3 regions of the Lysinibacillus sp. NPDC094403 genome follow, and region 2 is predicted to be linked to each of the others. Evidence: riboswitches for the same ligand, from Rfam matches in the RefSeq annotation. Region 2 holds a riboswitch; each other region holds the start of a gene.

The links. A riboswitch is a leader RNA that binds a small molecule or an ion and turns the genes downstream of it on or off. The one in region 2 is predicted to bind lysine.
Positions count from the first base shown of each region.
Region 1: another riboswitch for lysine. It lies ahead of ACQKMV_RS18915 (amino acid permease); the one in region 2 lies ahead of ACQKMV_RS10835 (aspartate kinase).
Region 3: another riboswitch for lysine. It lies ahead of ACQKMV_RS06670 (transporter substrate-binding domain-containing protein); the one in region 2 lies ahead of ACQKMV_RS10835 (aspartate kinase).

Region 1 covers NZ_JBNNTL010000016.1:954-8,805, forward strand. The annotation lists tRNA gene ACQKMV_RS18865 (tRNA-Pro) at 1-57, shown strand, start outside; tRNA gene ACQKMV_RS18870 (tRNA-Ala) at 73-148, shown strand; tRNA gene ACQKMV_RS18875 (tRNA-Ser) at 163-255, shown strand; tRNA gene ACQKMV_RS18880 (tRNA-Phe) at 263-338, shown strand; tRNA gene ACQKMV_RS18885 (tRNA-Gly) at 342-415, shown strand; tRNA gene ACQKMV_RS18890 (tRNA-Ile) at 425-501, shown strand; tRNA gene ACQKMV_RS18895 (tRNA-Asn) at 506-582, shown strand; tRNA gene ACQKMV_RS18900 (tRNA-Glu) at 584-655, shown strand; gene ACQKMV_RS18905 (nitric oxide synthase oxygenase) at 1,033-2,079, shown strand; gene ACQKMV_RS18910 (CynX/NimT family MFS transporter) at 2,118-3,326, opposite strand; lysine riboswitch at 3,502-3,678, shown strand; gene ACQKMV_RS18915 (amino acid permease) at 3,765-5,228, shown strand; gene ACQKMV_RS18920 (response regulator transcription factor) at 6,049-6,741, shown strand; gene ACQKMV_RS18925 (sensor histidine kinase) at 6,746-7,681, shown strand; gene ACQKMV_RS18930 (ABC transporter ATP-binding protein) at 7,820-7,852, shown strand, end outside.
Region 2 covers NZ_JBNNTL010000005.1:180,671-188,522, reverse strand. The annotation lists gene ACQKMV_RS10850 (amino acid permease) at 1-148, shown strand, start outside; gene trxA (thioredoxin) at 277-588, shown strand; gene uvrC (excinuclease ABC subunit UvrC) at 890-2,680, shown strand; lysine riboswitch at 2,818-2,996, shown strand; gene ACQKMV_RS10835 (aspartate kinase) at 3,340-4,566, shown strand; gene ACQKMV_RS10830 (methyl-accepting chemotaxis protein) at 4,691-5,950, shown strand; gene ACQKMV_RS10825 (YslB family protein) at 6,211-6,645, opposite strand; gene ACQKMV_RS10820 (succinate dehydrogenase cytochrome b558 subunit) at 6,918-7,532, shown strand; gene sdhA (succinate dehydrogenase flavoprotein subunit) at 7,599-7,852, shown strand, end outside.
Region 3 covers NZ_JBNNTL010000002.1:484,137-491,988, reverse strand. The annotation lists gene ACQKMV_RS06680 (2-oxoglutarate dehydrogenase E1 component) at 1-23, shown strand, start outside; gene odhB (2-oxoglutarate dehydrogenase complex dihydrolipoyllysine-residue succinyltransferase) at 115-1,353, shown strand; lysine riboswitch at 1,942-2,128, shown strand; gene ACQKMV_RS06670 (transporter substrate-binding domain-containing protein) at 2,245-3,105, shown strand; gene ACQKMV_RS06665 (amino acid ABC transporter permease) at 3,270-3,995, shown strand; gene ACQKMV_RS06660 (amino acid ABC transporter ATP-binding protein) at 4,008-4,739, shown strand; gene ACQKMV_RS06655 (DUF6501 family protein) at 5,061-5,258, shown strand; gene ACQKMV_RS06650 (toxic anion resistance protein) at 5,608-6,672, opposite strand; gene ACQKMV_RS06645 (5-bromo-4-chloroindolyl phosphate hydrolysis family protein) at 6,669-7,319, opposite strand; gene ACQKMV_RS06640 (DUF3139 domain-containing protein) at 7,768-7,852, opposite strand, start outside.

The sequences.
Region 1 (7,852 bases), on a different contig from region 2:
TAGAGCACTTGGTTTGGGACCAAGGGGTCGTAGGTTCGAATCCTGTCATTCCGACCATCTTTCCTGATTGTTGGGGCCTTAGCTCAGCTGGGAGAGCGCCTGCCTTGCACGCAGGAGGTCAGCGGTTCGATCCCGCTAGGCTCCACCATTTATATAATTTCCGGAGGTATACCCAAGTCTGGCTGAAGGGATCGGTCTTGAAAACCGACAGGCGGGTAACACCGCGCGGGGGTTCGAATCCCTCTACCTCCTCCATTTTTCCGGGTCAGTAGCTCAGTTGGTAGAGCATTAGATTGAAGCTCTAAGTGTCGGCGGTTCGATTCCGTCCTGACCCACCATATGCGGGTGTAGTTTAATGGTAAAACCTCAGCCTTCCAAGCTGATGTCGTGAGTTCGATTCTCATCACCCGCTCCAAAAAATAATGGGCCTATAGCTCAGCTGGTTAGAGCGCACGCCTGATAAGCGTGAGGTCGATGGTTCGAGTCCATTTAGGCCCACCATTATTCCGAAGTAGCTCAGTTGGTAGTAGCACCTGACTGTTAATCAGGTTGTCGCAGGTTCGAGTCCTGCCTTCGGAGCCATGGCCCGTTGGTCAAGTGGTTAAGACACCGCCCTTTCACGGCGGTAACACGGGTTCGAATCCCGTACGGGTCATCAAGCATGTTGCACATTGTGCAACATGCTTTTTTAATGCCAACTAGTTCAAAAATGCCGTTGTGAAAGGGATTAATGGGGCAAACTTTACTGTAAATACTACTGGCGGCGGCGCCTTTTGGGTCTCCTCTTTCTAAGTGAAATTCCCAATAAAATATAGAACCAATGTATCACATTTTTTATAATGGCAATTCTAATGGGGGACTAAGACCTTATTCCTAATCCATAAATAATTTTAGTTTGAAAAAAATATAAGAAATAATATGAAATATTGAACAAAGTATTTCATATATAAAATATGTATGTTTTCTAGCAGATTTTTTCGTGGTGATTATAGTTCTATTCCTCTAATATGAGGGTAGATGGAGGAATTCGATATGAATTTACATGAAGTACAGCAGTTTTTAGAACTTTATCAAGTAGAACAAAATGAGTCGAAAACATGGCTAGAAAATAAATTACAGCAAATTAAAACAGCAGGAGAATATATACCGACAACGGAAGAATTAATCTTTGGTGCACGAGTGGCTTGGCGCAATAGTAATAAGTGCATTGGCCGCTTGTTTTGGCAATCACTGCATGTTGTAGATGCCCGCGATATTTTGAATGAAGAGGATATTTTCAACGCTTTGCTTGAACATATTCAATATGCAACAAATGGTGGGAAAATTCGTCCAACGATAACGGTTTTTGCACCAGGTCGAGTTCGTATCTGGAATCATCAGCTAATCCGTTATGCTGGCTATGACACGGAGTCTGGAGTCGTTGGTGATCCGCATTCTGTTGAATTTACAAAAGTATGTGAGTCACTTGGCTGGCAAGGTGAAAGAACCGCTTTTGATGTGCTTCCGCTTGTTGTACAGGTGGATGGAGGGGAGCCACAAGTGTTTACAATCCCTGACGGATATGTACTCGAGGTACCGATTCGTCATCCAGAATCTTCTCAAGTCGAGAAGCTAGGATTGAAATGGTATGCAGTGCCGATAATTTCGAGCATGCGCTTCCAAATGGCAGGTATCGATTTTGAGGCAGCCCCATTCAATGGTTGGTATATGGGTACAGAAATCGGAGCACGTAATTTAGCAGATCATGAGCGTTATAATATGCTGCCCGCTATAGCAGAGATATTCAACCTTGATACAACTAAACAGGCTTCTCTATGGCGTGACCGGGCATTAGTTGAGCTGAATATTGCAGTTCTACATTCCTTTAAAGAAGACGGTGTCAGCATTGTAGATCATCATACAGCTGCACAGCAATTTAAATTGTTTGAGGAAACAGAAGCAGCAGCAGATCGTGAGGTTACAGGCAATTGGACGTGGTTGATTCCGCCTCTTTCACCAGCTACAACTCATATTTACCATAAGCCTTATGTTAATGTTTACAATACACCCAACTATTTTTATCAAAAACCATCTTATTAATAGAGAAAGGCAGCTCACTTTAACATGAGCTGCTTTTTTTAATTCACATATTCATTTTTAGAAGCCCTAAATGAACATAAGAAGAGTATCAATACTACTACAACAAATAACCAACCAGTGATATGCCAGCCGCCGAATAAATCATGTAAATAACCAAATAAAATTGGACCAATTGCGGCAAATAAATATCCTAGTGATTGTGCAAACCCTGATAAATCAGCTGCCTCAAAAGCTGTACGGGTACGTAATGTAAAGAACATCATTGCTAATGAGAATGAAGCTCCTCCGGCTAAGCCTAGTAGCACCATCCACTGTATAGCGAGGCTTGTCCATTCCATAACTACTCCGATAAATCCAATTAAGTAAAATGCCGTAAACATTAATACGAGAGGTCGTTGAGATGTCATTTTACTAGCGATAATAGGCACAGCTAAAGCCATTGGGACTTGTGAAAATTGCATGATGGAAAACATCCAGCCTGCACGATCTGCAGCTAATCCTTGTGCCATATATATTTCAGGAATCCAAGCGGCAGTTGTATAAAATAATAATGACTGTAATCCCATAGCCCCTGTCACTGCCCAAGTAACAGGTGATTTCCATAATGGTGTACGTTCTTTCGTAGTCTTAACAGTCGGTTCAGGCTTATTAAATTTCAACTGTGGAATCCAAATTAAGATGGTTAACACTACAAGAACAAGTGCGATTGCCAGTGCACCTTGCCAACCAAGTGATGAATTGGCAACAGGATAACTAATGCCAGCACCGAGTCCAGCTGTCAAATTCATCGACATTGTGAAAAATGCCATAAGCAAACCTACGTGATAGGGAAACTTCAATTTAATTAATCCGGGAATTAGTACGTTACCGAATGAAATGGCTATACCAATTAGCGCAGTACCAAATACGAGCAAACTAGTTGTGCCAAGGGAACGTAGTACAATCCCTAACGCTAAAAGAATAGTTGATAAAAATAATGTTAATTCTAGCCCAAATTTACGTGCAACATTTGGTGCGAATGGTGAAATGATTGCAAATGCTAGTAATGGGATTGTTGTTAGAAAGCCAGCTAGTATATTGGATATGCCGAGATCTTCACGGATAAAGGAAATAATAGGGCCAACAACTGTTAGCGGCATACGTAGTGTCGAGGCAATGCAAATTACGCCGATAACTAGTAATAAGGTTGTACCTTTCCAGTTAATTTTCCTGCTAGGATAAGTATCGGTATGTTCATGAGTAGTCAAATAAATCCCCCCTGTTAGAACAATTATGATTGAACCACTATACCACTTTATCACAACGTTAAAAATAGTTGAAAATTCATAAAATACGGAATATTAATCGTGTTATTGAAATGTCATAGGTCATATGTTAAAATAGAACCCATCATAAATTTAATATTTATATGCCTCATGTTTGTATTGAGGTAGAGGTCGCGGTATTTAAGAGTATACTAATGGAAATGACAAGCATTAGAGATATTAGTTGAAAGGAAATACTGCCGAAGTGTGAGGGGACTTGAAAACCTCATGCTGGGGCTGTCTCCGAAAGGAACAGAACTGTCACGTTTGGACAACGTGTTGCGCTATCATTTTGAAAGAACAGAGGATTTACTTAGCCATCACAGCAACGTTCATGTGATGGCATTTTTTTGCCTCTTAAAAAAGGAAGGAAGCTATATTGTGAGTGAGATAAAAGTCAATCAGCTCGGCCATAAAGCGCCAAAGCTGAAAAAAGAATTAAAAAGCCGCCATATTACAATGATTTCATTAGGCGGTACAATCGGTACAGGATTGTTCTTAGCTAGTGGTGGTGCCATTGCACAAGCAGGCCCAGGCGGTGCATTACTCGCCTATGCATTAATCGGTATCATGGTGTATTTTTTAATGACGAGTTTAGGCGAAATGGCAGCCTATATGCCATCATCGGGTTCATTTAGTACGTATGCTACAAAATTTGTAGACCCAGCTCTAGGCTTTGCACTTGGTTGGAACTACTGGTACAACTGGGCAATTACAATTGCAGCGGAAATTTCAGCTGTCTCATTAATTATGAAATATTGGTTCCCAGATAGCTCATCTGCACTTTGGACTGTTATATTTATCGCTGTAGTTTTAACGTTTAATCTATTATCGGTAAAAAGCTATGGTGAAAGTGAATATTGGTTTGCAATGATAAAGGTTGTAACTGTAATCGTTTTTATTATCATCAGTTTCTTAATGATTTTCGGTATTTTAGGAGGTCAAGCTCCTGTAGGCTTTACGAATTTCTTTATTAGTGATGGACCATTCCACGGTGGCTTCCTTGCTACATTTGGTATTTTCTTAGCTGCAGGATTCTCGTTCCAAGGGACGGAGCTACTTGGAATAACAGCAGGTGAAACGGATGACCCTGGTAAAAATATTCCGAAAGCTGTTAAGTCTGTTTTCTGGAGAATTCTTTTATTCTATATTTTAGCGATTGGTGCAATTGGGATGCTGATTCCATTTACAGACGCACGTTTGCTATCTGAAGATATCGCTGTTTCGCCATTTACACTGGTGTTCGATCGTTTAGGAATTGCCTTCGCTGCATCATTGATGAATGCTATCATTCTAACGGCAATGCTGTCAGCAGGGAATTCAGGGCTTTACGCATCGTCACGTATGCTTTGGCAATTAGCGGTAGATGGACATGCACCGAAATTTTTCACAAAACTAAGCCGTCGAGGTATTCCGATTTACGCATTATTGGCAACTTTAGCTGTAGGCTGCCTAGCATTTTTAGCTTCATTCTTTGGTGATGGTGTGGTCTATATGTGGCTTCTAAATGCCTCTGGGATGTCTGGCTTCATTGCCTGGCTAGGAATTGCATTTAGTCATTACCGTTTCCGTCGAGCGTTCGAGGCACAGGGCTTAGATCCGAAATTGTTACCGTATAGAGCAAAGCTATTTCCATTCGGTCCGCTATTCGCCTTTACGGTTTGTATGATTGTTGTTATTGGACAAAACTACAGTGCCTTTATGGGTGATAAAGTAGATTGGTACGGAGTTCTTGTCTCATATATCGGTATTCCACTGTTCTTACTGTTATGGTTTGGCTATAAAATCAAGCATAAAACAAAAATGCTTCCATTAGAGCAATGTGATTTAAAAGTAGAACAATAAAAAAATTAAACTGTCCTGTGAGCCATAGAAAATGCTCGCAGGACAATTTTTTTAAGTTAAAAAATATTGATGAATTTGTAACCCAGACGTATCATCAAAACACTATAGGTGAACGTTCCAAGCTTTAAGCTCCAAAACCTCGTATCCCCATAATAGCAATCAGCGATCCGTAGAGTATAAGAATAAGCAAAATGATGAGTAATCCTAAAAATTTAGAAATACCTGGTTGTTTTGATTTAATTCCGGATATCCCCCAAAAAATACTCATTATCCAGAGTAGAGCACCTACATAAAAGTAAATCCCAAAAATACCGTTCTTACTTAATAAACTAGCATAAAACAATAACAACCCTATAATACAAAATGTAATAGAAAAAAACCGTAATTCCTTCTAAAAGTCATTTCTCCAGCCCTTGCTAATTTAATTTTGATTATCACTAAAATAGACCAATTGATACAGGGGGTTACAAATTCTGTATTTTAGGGTCTTCAGATAAAATTACTGGAGAGAATAAAAAGGGGACTTTAGTTTCTCGAATCGTCCCCCACTTTTGGAGCACAACCTTAATATGGTAAACTGATAGATAAATAACACATCATCAAATTTTGGGTAGGACATTTGTTGAAACGTATACCATGTATATAAGTAGATTGGAGTGGAGGCTGGACGCTCCCCAGGAAGCTTTGCTCTGTGCTAAAGCGAAGCGGCAGCGATAAAAGCGTCCAGCTGGAACGGAAATCAACCCCTCTTTGTGGTGATGATCATAGTAATGACCAAGTCATATATAGACTGCTTTATATTAGGAAGAGGTGCATGAAAGTGCAAAACAATATATTACTAGTAGAAGATGACGAAGCCATTCGTGAAATGGTGGAAAACTATTTAACGATGGAGGGATTCCTTGTCACCTCTGCGGTAAATGGAGAAGAGGCATTACAAAATTGTTTAAACAATCCCTTTGATTTAGTGATCTTGGATATTATGATACCGAAGCTTAATGGATTAGAAGTTTTAAAGATTATACGAGAGCAAGCATCACTTCCAATAATCATTATGTCAGCCAAGGATAGTGATGTTGATAAAGCGTTAGGATTAGGTTTAGGCGCAGATGATTATATCGCCAAGCCATTCTCGATGCTGGAATTTTCAGCACGTGTCAAAGCCGCAATTCGAAGAGCTACGAAATACTCCAGTCAAGTAGAGGAGAAGAAAGATATAGTAGAGATAGACAACTTATCGATCGACCTTGTTAATTTTTCAGCTGAGAAGAATGGACAGCAAGTAAAGCTCACATCAAAGGAATTTGCTATCTTAAAATTATTCGTGACAAACCGTAATCGAGTTTTTACAAAGCAACAAATTTACCAATTGATTTGGAATGATGCTTACTATGGGGATGAAAATATTATTAATGTACATATAAGAAGATTACGCGAAAAAATTGAAGACGATCCATCCAATCCTCTATATATTAAAACACTTTGGGGAATCGGCTATAAATTTGAAGGATAAACAGATGATTATATTTCTATTACTGATGATTGTGTTACTTGTAGGCATTATTATTTTTCAGGTGAGAGTTAAAAAACAACAAAACGCTTCCGTTCAATACATGCATCAAAAACTGCAAGCAATCATTAACGAACAATCGAGCGAAAAGATTTTAGTGCCGACAGCAAATCAAGAATTACAGCAACTACTTATTGCGATGAATGCGTTGTTAGATCACAATCAAAGAGTATCGGCGACACATCGGAAAATGGAAAGCTCTATGAAAAAAATGTTGGCCAATATTTCACATGATCTTAAAACACCTTTAACAGTTGTACTAGGTTATACGGAAATGCTACAGCTGAAGCAATCACTTAGTGAAGAGGAGCAGCGCCGGTTGCTCAAGGGCGTTCATTCGAAATCATTGGAAGTATTAAAAATAATCCATACATTTTTTGACCTGGCAAAATTGGAGGCAGGAGATACAGATTATCCAATGACGAAAATTAATGTTAATGAAATTTGCCGCAAAAATATTTTATCATTTTACGATATGGTCACGTCTATGGGACTAGAAATCGATATAGCAATACCAGAGATGTCCGTGTATGCACTTGGCAATGAAGAAGCGTTAGATAGGGTTCTGAATAATTTACTGTCAAATGCTGTTGCCTATGGGGCAGCGGGAAACATCATTGGCCTCACAGTAAGAAATGATGATACTAATATTTTTATTGATGTCTGGGATCGTGGTAAGGGGATTGACGAATATCATATTGATAATGTTTTTGAAAGAATGTATACGCTTGAGGATTCCAGAAATAAATCCTTTCAAGGGAGTGGCCTTGGCTTAACTATTACAAAACGCCTTGTAGAATTAATGGAGGGTTCCATCCAGCTTTCCAGTATCCCATATGAGAAGACCATTTTTTCAGTTTCTTTAAAACGAATAACATACTGAGCAGTCATGCTTGTAGAGCAAATTTTATGGCTTTACAGGCTTTTCTTCTGCCCTTAAGAAATTTGTAAGAATCAAGTAATAAATTAGAGAGTTTCGTTTTTTATAATAAAGGTAGCTAAATTAAAGGGAGAGATCTACATGACATATATTGTGAAAACAAATCAGCTTACA
Region 2 (7,852 bases):
TACAACTTGGATAGCAATTATTGCGTTAAGTGCAATCCTGATCGGTATTATTTTTACAACATCTATTATCGTAACAGGTATTACATTAGCTATTTATCTCTTTATTACATTAACTTATTTCTATAATGGTCGTTTAAAAGAAGATTAAGCTAAATAGCAGATTAATGCCTTTTTCGACCATATTTTTCATAAATATTGCATACTAGGCAGATTGTTCGCTCAAGAGAATTTATCCATGCTATACTACAAACATAGTAAGTTTAAGGAGGATTTCAAATGGCAATTGTACATGCAACAGATGCAACTTTCCAAGACGATATTAAAGAAGGATTAGTGCTAGTAGACTTTTGGGCTGCTTGGTGCGGACCTTGTAAAATGATTGGACCAGTTCTTGAAGAAATGGATGCTGCAGGTAGTGCGGCTAAAATTGTAAAAGTAGATGTAGATAACAACCAAGGTACTGCAGCTCAATACCAAATTATGTCTATTCCATCTTTACTATTATTCAAAGATGGTGAATTAGTAGACAAAACTGTTGGCTTCCAACCAAAAGAAGCGTTAGAAGCATTTATCGCAAAACATGCTTAACTTCTTTCAGCACAAGTCTCCCACCTCTACAAATGGGAGATGAATGCGAATTTAAGCTACTTTTCAGGGGTGTCCAAACACCCGCTGAAAGAAGTTAAAGCCTCCGGCGGATGTCACGGAATCGGAAAGGAGTTCTTTGTGCAAGCACAAAGCCGATTCCGGACGCAATTATGCCGAGGCATAATTGATCCTGTAAGAAAAAAAGAGTCGAGCCATCTATAGATGTGCTCGGCTTTTTTTCGTTATATAATAAAGAGAAAAAGCGAACGCTAGTTTTAACAAAAAGGGGGGCAGGTAGGCGATGAATGATTTAATTAAACGAAAGCTTGAAATTTTACCAGATCAGCCTGGCTGCTATTTGATGAAAGATCGACAAGGAACAATTATTTATGTCGGGAAAGCAAAAGTGCTGAAAAATCGAGTACGCTCGTATTTTACTGGTTCGCATGAAGGGAAAACACAGAGGCTTGTAAGTGAAATAGAAGATTTTGAGTACATTGTGACATCTTCCAATATTGAAGCTTTAATTTTAGAGCTTAATCTTATAAAACTACATGATCCGAAGTACAATATTATGCTGACGGATGATAAAACGTATCCGTATTTAAAAATTACGAATGAAAAACATCCACGTCTTATTACAACGCGAAAAGTGAAAAAGGATAAGGCGAAGTATTTCGGTCCATATCCAAATGCATATGCAGCAAGTGAGACGAAAAAGCTGTTAGATCGTTTATATCCTCTTCGCAAATGTGTACAACTCCCTTCCAAGGTTTGTTTGTATTATCACATGGGACAATGTCTAGCTCCTTGTGTGAAAGAAATTGATGCTGAAATTTACCACGATATGATTGAGGATATGACAAAATTTTTAAATGGTGGGGTTGAGGAAGTCAAAAAGGAGCTAGAGGTAAAAATGCTAGCGGCTGCAGAAAATTTGGAGTTTGAGCGTGCAAAGGAATTTCGCGATCAAATTGCACATATTGATACAGTTATGCAAAAGCAAAAAATCGTATCAAGTGATACAACGAACCGCGATGTATTTGGCTATGCAGTCGAAAAAGGCTGGATGTGTGTTCAAGTTTTCTTTGTTCGTCAAGGAAAGCTCATTGAGCGAGATGTGTCGATTTTCCCAATTTACCAAGAGGCAGAAGAGGAATTTTTAACGTTTGTTGGACGATTTTACGAAAAGTTAGAGCACATTAAGCCTAAGGAGATTTTTATCCCACAATCTATTGATGCAGATATTTTAACGGAGTTATTAGAAGTTAAGGTACTGACACCAAAACGTGGGCAAAAAAAGGAGCTAGTTGAATTAGCGACGAAAAATGCTGAAATTGCTGTAGCAGCGAAATTCCAGCTTATTGAACGTCAGGAAGAACGAACAATAGGAGCATGTGAGGCTCTTGGTGAAGCTATGGGTATTTCTACGCCGTTACGGATTGAAGCCTTCGATAATAGTCATATGCATGGGACAGATGCTGTATCTGCAATGGTAGTATTTATCGATGGAAAACCTGCAAAGAAGGAGTATCGAAAGTACAAAACACGCACTGCTGCCAAGCACGATGATTACGGTGCAATGCAGGAAGTAATCCGTCGTCGATATACGCGAGTTTTAAAGGAAGGTCTGCCTTTGCCAGATTTAGTACTAATTGATGGTGGGAAGGGGCAAATGGAAGTAGCGCGAGAAGTATTAGAGGATGAGCTAGGCCTTGTCATTCCAATAGCTGGATTAGCAAAAGATGACAAGCACAATACGTCACAGCTTCTATTTGGTGATCCGCCTGAAGTAATTACATTGAAGCGCACAAGCGATGGCTTCTATTTACTGCAACGAATTCAGGACGAAGTACACCGCTTTGCTATTACCTTCTTACGACAGCAACACGAAAAGCATGCTATCCAATCTGTCCTCGATAATATAGAGGGTGTTGGTCCAAAGCGAAAACAGCAATTACTTAAGCATTTTGGCTCAGTCAAAAAAATTCGTGAGGCTAGTGAGCAGGCATTACAGGAAGCAGGAATGCCTGCTAATCTAGCTAGTAATATTCACGCCTATTTTCAACAGGAGACATTGTCAAAGGATTAGACATATGCTAAGGTTGTATATAACATTGATCTACAATATAGCAATGTTATATACGATGCCTTAGTTTTTAGTAGTTTCTATTTATACATAAACTAGAAATTTTTTCGCTAAGGTTCAATTAAATACATTCACTATTTAGTGATGATAGAGGTGCAAGATTCAAGAGTAGTGCATTAGAGGACGGACAAGTCCAGTGAAAATGTATGAAAGGGGAGCTTGCCGAAGTAGAGCATCGTTGTTTCCGATGCTTAGCTGGTTTTACATTTAAGAGATGTAGGACTGTCGATTCTAAACGTTTCGGAGAGCTATCACACATGCACAAGTTACTTTTATTGTACATGTTATAAGCAGCTTTCACGTTATGTGAGAGTTGCTTTTTTAGTTCTCTAGAGACAACATTTTCTCAAAGCAATTCTTACTATTATGGAATGATGCCAAAAGATTTTCCGTATAACCCCCGAGAGTAAAAGCTATTAATGCAAAAGTGGATCCATATTAAAATCTGTTCTTGATTAAAAAATTTAGAGCGGAGAACGGTAAGTGCTCACGCCGCTTTGCTTTTGTCTCATGCATGTCCCTGAAAATTGTTATTTTGGTGAAGAACCGCAAAAGTATAGCTACTTTATAATCAACGAAAAGTACGAAGGAGAATGATGAAGATGGCGAGAATTGTGATGAAATTTGGTGGTGCCACATTAGTATCAACAGAGCACATTCAAAATGTTGCTAAAAAGGCGATTGCAGAAAAGCAAAGAGGTTTTGATGTTGTCGTTGTCACTACAGCTATGAGGGATATGGCAAAAGAATTAGCAAAAATGGCTCGTGATCTATCAGACAATGCATCTAAGCGTGAACTAGACGCACTATTTTCAACAAGCTCACAACTATCAAGTGCGTTAGTGGCAATTGCTTTGCAGGAAGAAGGATATGATGCAGTGTCATTAACAGGCTGGCAGGCAGGTATTCAGACTGATGCTATACATGGCAATGCACGTATTGATGAGATTGATGTAAGTCGAATTGACGAGCATTTTACTCAGGGGAAAATTGTAATCGTTGCTGGGGAACAGGGTATCGATAATTTACGGAATATTACGACGCTTGGTAAAGGTGGGGCGGAAACGGCGACTATAGCTATTGCTGCAGCATTGAAGGCGGAGCGCGTAGATATTTACACGAATGTGGATGGAGTCTATACAGCTGATCCAAGTTACGTTGCTGGGGCACAAAAACTAAAAGAAATTTCCTATGATGAGATGCTAGAGTTATCAAACTTAGGATCACAAATTTTACACCCGAGAGCTGTTGAGTTAGCAAAGAAGTTTCAAATCCCGGTTATAATTCGGTCGAGCGAAATAGATACAGTAGGTACTTTATTGAAGGAGGAAGTTGAAATGGAGAAAAATTTAATTGTACGTGGTGTTGCCTATGAGTCAGACGTTATTCGTTTAACGGTTGGCTATGATGCTTATTCTAATGCTTCGTTAGCAGATATGTTCACAATACTTGCAGAGAATCGCATAAACGTCGATATAATCGTACAAGCAATAATTGATGGTTTAAAGCCAACTGTATCATTTACCATTTTGAAAGAGGAGTTCGCCGAAGCATTACGTGTTCTAGAAGATAGCAAATTATCACTAGGGTTTAGTTTTGCTGATTTTGAAATCGGCTTAGCAAAAGTCTCTATAATTGGCTCAGGTATGGCATCTAATCCAGGGGTGGCTGCTCGTATGTTTGATCGTCTACGTCGTGAAGGTATCCCTGTGAAAATGGTAAGTACTTCTGAAATAAAAGTGTCTGTCGTTGTTCCTCAAAACGAAATGATTCGTGCAGCAAATGCATTACATGATGAGTTTAATTTAGAACAAACACTTTACATATAAAATTGAATAAGATGTGTCAGTAATTGGCACATCTTTTTTTGTTTACAACAATTTAATACTTTATCCAATTTTATTATTATATAATAAAATGTGACATGTTTTACCAAGGGAAAGGTGGGTTTGTATGGTCTTATTCGGTTTATTTCAAAAGCCAATGGATGAAACCGTTGAGAAACACAACGATTTAGAAATACAAATTTTAAAAAAGCGAATTCTGGAATTGGAACTAGAGCAGGAAAGCATTGATGTGAAAAATGCGATTTTAGACTTTGTACTAGCGCACATGGAGTTAATTAATTTTCAAACGGCTTTAAAGGTTAAAAATGTCTCAACGAGTGTAGGGGATATTTCTTCGATGAGTGAAGAAATGTCGTCAAATACAGAAGAGATGCTTGCGGTTGAGCAAAATGTAAATGCAAACATTCAAGAAATAAAACAGCATTCATTACTACTTGTAGAGGAAATGGAATCATCCATTACAAAAGGGGAGATAGTTCAGGAGTTGTTGATCAAAGGAGCTCGATCAACAGAGCAGTTGAATGATGAAGTAATTAAAATGGATGATATTAGTAAAAGTGTAACCGGGCTTGCCGATCAAACACAACTACTAGCCTTAAATGCCTCCATTGAAGCCGCACGTGCTGGTGAGCATGGGAAGGGCTTTAATGTTGTCGCGATGGAGGTAGGGAAGCTAGCCAATAGCTCGAAAGGTTCATTGCAAGAAATGACGAAAATTCGATCAGTAATTGATAAGAAATTACATAACACAATAACAAATATCAAACAAGTCGAACATTATTTAACTGATTTTTTAAGTATCATGAAAGACAATATTGCTAATCTGACTGTAACAAGTAAAAATATTGAAGAAGCAGCACTTGGAATTCATCAAATAACAGCCGCATCAGAAGAAAATGTAATAGCTGTAGGTCGTTTAGCGGAAACAACGACGGAATTATCACATACTAGTAACTTCTCGGATATAATACAAAATCAAGTTTCTGAAATGTTAAAAGCTATTGCACCGACAATTCGAAAGCCTTCAGAGCAAACGGTAGTTAGCCAATTGGCAGCAAGATTAATGGATCATGCTAACTTTTTACGAGCTGCTATCCAAAAGGCGGGCCATAAAGAGACAATAAAAACGCATCATCAATGTACGTTTGGAAAATGGTATTATGGACATTTTGAGCAATATCAGAATTTACCAGAATATCGTCAAATAGAACAACCTCATGAATTGGTACATATGGCTGCACAAAAATTAGTTAATGAACTGTCAATTATTAACCTAGAGGAAATGATTCAACACTCGCTTAATATTTTAGAAGCGTTTATTTCATTAATAGATGTGCTTTTAAAAGAAAGACATGCACAACTATAAATATAAAAGAGATCCGTGACCATAACGTGGGGTGATTTCCGTTCCGACTGGACGCTTGGGCCAACACGATGTTGGTCACGAAGGCGTTATCACAGGGTGTGATGCTCTTAGCCTTCGTTCCCCTACTGGCTCGCTCCATGGTCTCATCTGTGACGCTAATCCCAAAGGAGTCGCCCAGTCACCACTACAATCAACTTATATATAAAGTATACATAAAAAGGATTATCATCCATAAATCCGGAATGACAATCCTTTTCGTTTTAGTCTGTAGGAACGGTGTTCATGATTCGTTCTTTGACGTCCCATTTTACTGTAAACATAACGTTCTGATGCTTTTCACTTTTTTCATCATAGCATTCTGTTAAATAACCTTTTGCTTGCTGGATTTGTTCAGCTATAAATCCTGCTTCAAGTCTAAAGCTACGAAGACCGATTTGTAACAGTTCTGGATCATTTGTCAACTGGAATATGCGCCCATCCTTTGATTCTTTGACAAGCTCTAAATTACCCCAACAGGCATCTGCGAAAAATGCGATAAGTTCTTCTTGACTTTTACATGGGAACTTCCGAGCTAGATCTTTTCCTGCCCAGTAAAGGACATCTCCTTCATGTTTACCAAGAATAGAAGATAAAATATAATCGCGAATTATCTCATAGCCAAATGCTGAGATTGTAGGAGATGAAGTGTTTAACATTGAAAGCCTTCTTTCTTAGAATTTTCTTATAATTTGACACTGATAAAGTAAAGATAGAATTTTCGAGAAAAAACGACGCATCATGTACTAGATTGTTTCTTTAATAAGGATTGCGAAAAACTGCTAGTTGCCTTGACGCTCGTAGCTCTTGAGAGTACAATAAACATGTCATAATATTGTACCATGATGAAATACACAGTCAATGAAGTATCAGTTACAAAATGATGACTTCTTTTGTTGTGCTATTTTAAGTACTAAGGGGGGTAACAGTCTTGTCGAAAGATCGAGAGTTTTTATGGCGTCGTTTACATTCTCTACTTGGTGTGATTCCAGTAGGTCTGTTTCTGATGTTCCACTTGTCAATGAACTTCACTGCTGTTGGTGGTGAACAAGCTTACAATAATGCAGTAGGTAAGATGGATTTAATTCCACACAATCTTCTGTTAGTAATTGAATGGGTAGTTATTTATATCCCATTACTGTTCCACGCATTCTATGGTGTCTTCATTGCATTCACTGCTTCACCAAACACAGGGCGTTTCAGTACATACCGTAACTGGATGTTCTCATTACAACGTTTCACTGGTGTATTCTTAGTGATTTTCATTGCATGGCATATTTTCGAAACGCGTATCCAAAAAGCGTTAGGTGCAGATGTTGAATTCAATATGATCGCAGATATCGTATCGAATCCATTTATGCTTGGATTCTATATTGTTGGTATTTTATCAGCAACTTTCCACTTATCTAACGGCTTATGGGCATTCCTAGTAAGCTGGGGTATTACACAATCTCCTCAGTCTCAAAAGATTGCTACTTATGTAACAAACATTATTTTCGTAATTCTAAGTGTAGTTGGTGTGGCTGCTATTTTATCTTTCGTTTAATTTAATAGAAGCTACTATAGAGGACATGCAATCATTGCAATTTTTTAAGAGGAGTGAGAAATAATCATGGCGAAAAGCAAAATAATTGTTGTCGGCGGCGGTCTGGCTGGTCTGATGGCAACGATTAAAGCAGCTGAAGTTGGTACTGAAGTTGATTTATTCTCATTAGTTCCTGTAAAACGCTCACACTCTGTATGTGCGCAAGGCGGAATTAATGGTGCGGTAAATACAAAAGGTGAAGGGGATTCTCCTTGGATCCACTTTGATGATACAGTATACGGTGGGGACTTCTTAGCAAACCAACCACCAGTTAAGGGTAT
Region 3 (7,852 bases), on a different contig from region 2:
CTGAGCCTGTAAAGGTTAAATAATCACATATTAATTATTGAGAGCCGGGCTACTTGCTTAGGCAGTAGCCCTTTTATGTGCACCAATGCACGTTAATTAAAGGAGGAAATGAAAGTGGCTGAAATTAAAGTCCCTGAATTAGCAGAATCGATTACAGAAGGTAGTATCGCACAGTGGGTAAAAAAAGTGGGCGATCGCGTTGAAAAAGGTGAATTCATCGTTGAACTTGAAACAGACAAAGTAAACGCTGAAATCATTTCTGAAGAAGCGGGAGTTTTAACGCAAATTTTAGCTGAAGAAGGCGATACTGTACTTGTAGGTCAAGTTATCGCAGTTGTAGAAGCTGGCGAAGGTGCAGCACCTGCTCCAGCGGCACCAGTTGAAGCAGCAGCTCCAGCTCCAGCAGCGCCACAAGCAGCACCTGCTCCTGTAGCAGCAGCTCCAGTTGTAGAAGAAACTTCTGGTGAGCGTGTAATCGCATCTCCAGCAGCTCGTAGACTTGCTCGTGAAAAAGGTATTGACCTTGCTGCTGTATCTCCAGTAGATCCACAAGGCCGTGTACGTGTACAAGACGTTGCAGCTCATGGTACAGCTCCAGTAGCAGCACCACAAGCAGCTCCAGCAGCACCTAAAGCAGTTGCAGCTGTAGATGAATCACGTGTGACTGTTGAAAAAATGAGCCGTCGTCGCCAAACAATTGCAAAACGCTTACTTGAAGTAAAACAATCTACAGCAATGTTAACAACATTCAACGAAGTAGATATGACAAACGTTATGGCTTTACGTTCTCGTAAAAAAGACCAATTCTTCGAGTCAACTGGCTCAAAACTTGGTTTCATGTCATTCTTCACTAAAGCTGTAGTTGCAGCACTTAAAAAATATCCATATGTTAACGCACAAATCGCTGGTGATGAAATTCACTTAAACAACTTCTTTGATATCGGTGTAGCTGTATCAACTGAAGAAGGTTTAGTAGTACCAGTTGTACGTGACGCTGACCGCAAAAACTTTGCTGAAATTGAAGATTCAATCGCAGACCTAGCGAAAAAAGCACGCGACAAAAAATTAGGTTTAGCTGATCTTCAAGGTGGCTCATTCACAATTACAAATGGTGGGGTATTCGGTTCATTAATGTCTACACCTATCATGAATGGTACACAAGCTGGTATCCTTGGTATGCATACTATCAAAAAACGTCCAGTTGAAGTGAATGGTGAAGTAGAAATTCGCCCAATGATGTACTTAGCACTTTCTTATGACCACCGTATTATCGATGGTAAAGATTCTGTAGGTTTCCTTAAAACTGTTAAAGAACTACTTGAAAACCCAGAAGATTTATTATTAAATTCTTAATTCCTGAGTTTGGTAAAACCCTGCGAACATTGTTTCGCAGGGTTTTTTCTTTTTATATGGAGCATTTATTAAATGCGAGGGAATAAAGAGCTATAGGGACGGAAAGAAAAGCCAGAGTGACGGATGAAGCAATCGAAGCAACGAGAAAAAGAGCTAAAGCGACGGATGAAGTATTCAAACCGACGGATATGTTGTCCCAATGTATGCGAAAGCTTCACAGAAAGAAACGTATAGTGCAAAGGGTATTATCTTTACTGTTCCACAATTTCTTTTGAATTACTAAAGAGTAAGTTATATATTAATTATTTGCGTAATTTCTAGAAAACTAACTCATCATCTCATTTGTTATAAGCGTAACCATGTATATGAGTTGTTTGGAGTACGTATAATGAAGTATGGGCGACTTTACGGACTCTCTTGGCACTAATTATTTTCACCTTTGCAAAAGTGTATATAAGGCTTTAAAAAGGATAAAAAACTCTAATATTGTAATTAATCAGAAAAGTAATAATATTATCTTGACTATTAAGTTAGTTTTATAGTAGTATCTATATATCAATTAAATAAACAAACCTCACTTTTATCCTATTGTGAGGTAGAGGCGCGGTATTTATTAGTTCATTGTTGAGTATAAGCAAGCGAAGACGCAATGGAGAAGGAAATATCGCCGAAGTATAAAAGGAGCTCGTACTTTTATGCTGGGTCTGCAGTGAATAAGTGCAGGACTGTCCTAGTAAATTATTTTCCAGGTTTACTAGGTTGTGCTATCTCGGAATGATGGAATTATAGTGAGGATTTGGGCAACTGTTAAAAAAAGTAAGACCTAAGTTCAGTACTTAGGTCTTTTTTGGTACAGTTGTCTTATTTTTTTACAGAAAAGGGGAATGTTTCATGAAAAGAAAATTGTTGGTATTGATGTTGACCGTAATGACAGCAATTATGTTAGCAGCTTGTGGTGCTGGAGGCAAAAAGGATACGACATCGTCTAATGGAGGTGCAAGTTCTGATACGAAAGAAAAAGGTGTGTTCCGTATCGGCATGGAGGCAGGTTATGCTCCGTTTAACTGGACGCAGCAAGATGATGCAAATGGTGCAGTAAAAATTGCAGATAATGCAGAATATGCTGGTGGCTATGATGTGCAAATGGCGAAAAAAATCGCTGAAGGCTTAGGAAAAGAATTAGTTATCGTAAAATTGGAGTGGGATGGTTTAGTACCTGCACTACAATCCAATAAAATTGATGCAATCATTGCAGGTATGTCACCTACTGCAGAGCGTAAAAAAACAATTGATTTCACTGAAAACTACTATACGTCTGATTTTGTGATGGTCATTAAAGAAGGCAGTAAATATGAAAATGCAAAATCTATCCAAGATTTCTCTGGTGCTAAAATTACATCACAATTAAATACATCTAACTATGAAGTTATCGATCAGATTAAAGATGTAAAAAAACAAACTGCAATGGATAACTTCCCAGCAATGCGTGTAGCGTTAGAAGCTGGAAAAATTGACGGCTATGTTGCAGAACGTCCAGAAGGTATTTCCGCTGCTGCTGCAAACGATAAGTTTACTTATGTTAAGTTTGAACAAGGCTTTGATACTGATATTTCAAATACATCGATTGCAGTTGGTTTACGTAAAGGTGATGCAGATCTTGAAAAAATTAATGAAATTTTAAAAGGTATTTCTGAAGAGGATCGCCAAAAAGTTATGGAAGAAGCAATTCATCAACAACCAGCAGCACAATAACTTGAATGCACGGGCTAACAGCTAGCCCGTGTAATAAATAACAATCTCTCTAAATATTAATAATGTCTTAGCTAAAAGTTTCATAAGATAAAAGAAACAGAAAACGGTAGAGGGCTAAGACGACTGTAACAAACAAGCAACACGACGTTGTTAGGAGGAACATCATGAGTCTGGATTGGATTATTTCTATTGTTGAGAACAACTGGCAAATGTTTTTAAGAGGTGCGTATTTTACATTACTTATTTCAATTAGTAGTACAATTATTGGTGCACTTATCGGATTTTTTATCGGAATTATGCATACCATCAAGGTTCGTAAAAAGGGTGTAAAATTCTATAGCTTAAAGCTCATTAATTTTTTACTAACATGCTATGTTGAATTCTTCCGTGGTACACCAATGATTGTACAAGCAATGGTTGTATTTTACGGATTAGATATGGCATTTGGCATTGATATGCACTTTATTACGGCTGGTATTTTAGTTGTTTCACTAAATACAGGTGCTTATATGGCTGAAATCGTGCGTGGGGGTATTGTTTCCATTGATAATGGCCAGTACGAGGCTGCATCGGCAATTGGTATGAATCATTTTCAAATTATGCTTAACATTGTATTACCGCAAGTTGCACGAAATATATTGCCTGCAACAGGTAACCAATTAATTATGAATATTAAAGATACAGCAGTATTAAACGTTATCGGGGTTACGGAATTATACTTCCAAACAAAGTCAATTGCAGGTAATAACTTCCGCTATTTCGAATCCTTCTTTATAGCTTGTGTCCTTTATTTCATCATGACTTTCACAGCATCGAGAATTTTACTGTATATAGAGAAACGACTGGATGGACCAGATGCATATCAAAAAGAACAGAAAGAAGCAGTGTAGGGGGGCGAACAAATGACAGTTATTAAAATAGAGCATTTAAGTAAATCATTTGGGCGTAACCAAGTGTTAAAGGATGTAAATTTCCAAGTAGAAAAGGGCGAGGTTGTCTGCTTAATCGGTTCTTCCGGATCAGGTAAATCAACACTACTACGCTGCATTAATTTACTGGAAACACCAAGTGGCGGTCAAATTATTTACAAAGGCGAAAACATTTTAGACGAAAAGCATAATATCCAAGAATACCGTACACATTTAGGCATGGTATTCCAGCAATTTAACTTATTCAACAATCATAATGTGCTAAAAAATTGTACAGTTGGTCAAATGAAAGTACTAAAACGTTCGAAGGCAGAATCAGACGAAGTTGCTTTAAAATATTTGCAAATTGTAGGCATGGATCAATACGTCAATGCGAAGCCACGGCAGCTATCTGGCGGTCAAAAACAGCGTGTAGCGATTGCGCGAGCATTGTCAATGAGCCCAGATGTAATGCTTTTTGATGAACCGACGTCAGCCCTTGACCCAGAAATGGTTGGTGAAGTGTTGAAGGTAATGCGTCAACTAGCAGATGCAGGGAATACGATGTTAATTGTTACTCATGAAATGGAATTTGCTAAAGAAGTAGCAGATCGCGTTGTCTTTATGGACAAAGGTGTTATTGTAGAGGAAGGGCCACCATCACAGGTTTTAGTAAATCCTCAGCATGAACGGACAAAAGAGTTTTTAAAACGAACATTAAAATAAATAAGGTTATGAGTTTGGTTATAATACCTAAAAAAGTGAGTCCAAATTAATGGGCTCACTTATTTTCTAGAATTCCATTCTGCATATAAAACAAAGCAAATTGCAAATGCCACGGCAAGGATAAAAAACCATTGCGGTACACCACCAAAGCTCATAATAACACCTCGAAATGAAAAATTTTTAGTAATGATTTGGTTAAAAAACGTATAGTTACGGAGAAAATATGGTCTTCTATGGTTTTTTTCTCCACAAAAGTTCAAAAATATTATAAAATAAGCATTAGACATTAGCTTCGTGCTAGTAAAGAGAGGTAGAGAGATTATGTTACATTTAAAATGGAAAGATGCTCCAACTGTACGTACAGTAACTTGTAAGCATACAAATGCATCAAAATATTTAGTTTCAAACGTATTAACAGTAGGGAAACAATATGATGTGAAAAATGAAACAGAAGAATTCATTTTTATTATCGATAACACTGGTAATATTGGTGGTTACTATAAAGAATATTTCGAATAAGTGAGTAAATCAATTTCGCCTTGGCGTAATTGTTGCTGTCGCTACGTTAGCACTACTCTTTCGCACAGATAAACAATGCGTCCGGATTTTGAATTGTGCCTAGGTCTGCACGAGGGCCGACACGACGTCGGTCATTTCGGTAATGCCATAGGACGTGGCGTTTTTATCGATGCAGGTCAATTAGCCGTTTTCGCAAGATGCGAAGGATTTAGGCTAACATCCTTTATTCATTCCTTTTAAAATCCGTGACATTCGCCGGAGGCTTGATTTTCATTCAATGGCCTTCAATGAAAATCAAAGGGTGGTTCAGATGATTTCTGAGCCACCCTTGTTTGTTGGAAAAACGATATTACCCATTCTTAAAAGTCTTTAATTCAGCTACATCCTGTAGCTGCTGTTTTTCATGCTCTGTAGCTGTATGAAGGGCAAAGACGTCTTTGATAGCTGTCTTAAGCTCTTGCTGTGTATCTTTGAATTTTGATACTTGCTGTTCAAAGGAGGGGCTAGTAAAACGATCATTTGTACGAGATAATCTCTCCTCTAGCTGCGCATAGTGATGATCCATTTGCATGGATAACATCATGGCCAACTGATTTTTCCAAAGTGGAATAAGGGTAACGATTGAAAATTCGATTTTTTCTGCAAGCGTTTGATTGGATTGCTGAATCATGCGTATTTGTGGCGCAGTTTGTAAGGCAACTTGCTGCGATACTTGTAAGTCATATATACGTTGATCTAGACGTTCGATCTGGGCGACAAAATCATTAAGCTGTTGAATAGCTAGTGGCTGTTTAGATACCTGTACACTAGTCACCTTTTCAGGAAGTTCAACTTCAATGGCTTGCTGCTTCTTCATTTGTCCTGCTGCAATAGCAGTCGCTAACTCCTCAAAGAATCCTCTATTATGTGCATAAAGTCCTTCTAGCATTTCTACATCTCTAATCATTTGAAGCTGTGCACGTTCAAGCTGAACACCAATTCGTTCTACGTGGATACTAATACGTTCAAACTCCGTTAAGGTTTGCTTAACAGTAGGCTCAATTTTCCCAAACATTTTTTTAAAAAAAGACTGTTTTTTTGGTTCTAATGCGTTAGGGTCCACACGGTCTAACGTTTGCATTAATGAGTCTAACATTTGGCCAATTTTTGTGACGTCTTTCTGTTTTACTTGTGCAAGCATTCGGTCCGCAAATTGAGAAAGTTCACGCTGTGAATCTTGCCCTAAAGACAGGACGGACTCGAAGTTTGTCAGGTCAAGTTGACTAGCATAAAGAAGTGCACGACTTTGTGCAAGAGGCGATAGCGTTTCATACGTCGCCATCGCCTCATTATTTGTAGTTTCTAAATAAGATTGCACAAGAGGGGAAATACCTTGTAATGTATTTAGTTGAAATGCGTGATTATTTGCTGTCACTTATCATCGCCTCGCCATTCCAATTGTTCTTTTCTTCTTATATTGGAACGATTCGCAAATTCGATTTCCATTTGAAGATGGTCGATATCGTTGGAAAGCGCATCCTTTAAATCAATTTGAATCGTATCATTTAAATCAGAAAGTGTTTCTCTTGTTTTTGATAATGTAAGCTGGATTTCCTTGTCCTTCACAGGCTGCTTCGATAACATCGTATATTTATCCGTTAATTCGACAGCGGAAGGTAGATGTGCATAGAAAAACTCTTCAACATTATAAAATTTTCGTGGATCTGTTTTAACAACTTTCACGATATTTTTTGAAATACGTGTCATTTCGAGTAATTGCTTAAATGCAGAAACAGAGCGTACACGTAAGTAGTTTTGACTTAATGTTTGAATGTTTTTATTGGCTGCTTTAAGTTGGGTTTCAATATGTTTGTATTCTTCTTTTGTTATACCTGCTATTTGCATGAATTTCTTTTTTTGTCTATGTTTCATCAACACTGCACTCGACGCGTATGTTCCAGCAAATAATAAACCACCAAGGAAGAATCCTGGATTTGCCGCAATTGCTGTGATAGAAACAGTTGTTAGTGAAATTAAGAAGCTAGCGGTATGTCTAGAGAAAAACTGTCCGACACTGAGCATGTTTCTTCCTCCTAGCATTTAAATATGTCTATATTCTTATACGAAATAATCGACATAAAGTTTCAATGAAAAAATAAACCTTACATAAATTTTACTGCTATTTGTAAAGTTTCTCAATGATATTACACTAGAACAAGAAAAACCTTTGTTTTATTAGGAAGAAAATAGGATAGACGAAAAAGAAGTCCGACATTGCTGTTTCATCTACACTCGGGTGGGTGTTAAAATGTTAATCAATTTCATTATATCGTATTCAAGATTAATGTAATTCGCGAGTTTTTTGTATTGCTTCTCACGTTGTTAGTCAATTTTTTTGTTTTTTCTTAAAACATTAGTATTGTTTTTTCATCTGTTGTTAATTCCTCGCTATCTTTTATAAAAAAGCGTATTCGAGATTATTTTCTCAATACGCTTAAATTTCGATGAACGAATCACGCCCGTTTTAGGTTTAATCGTACGACTTAAAATGATTTAATTGTTCTGGCGAAAGGGTCTTCCCATCAATTGTATGATGCTCAAATTGCCCTAAATTG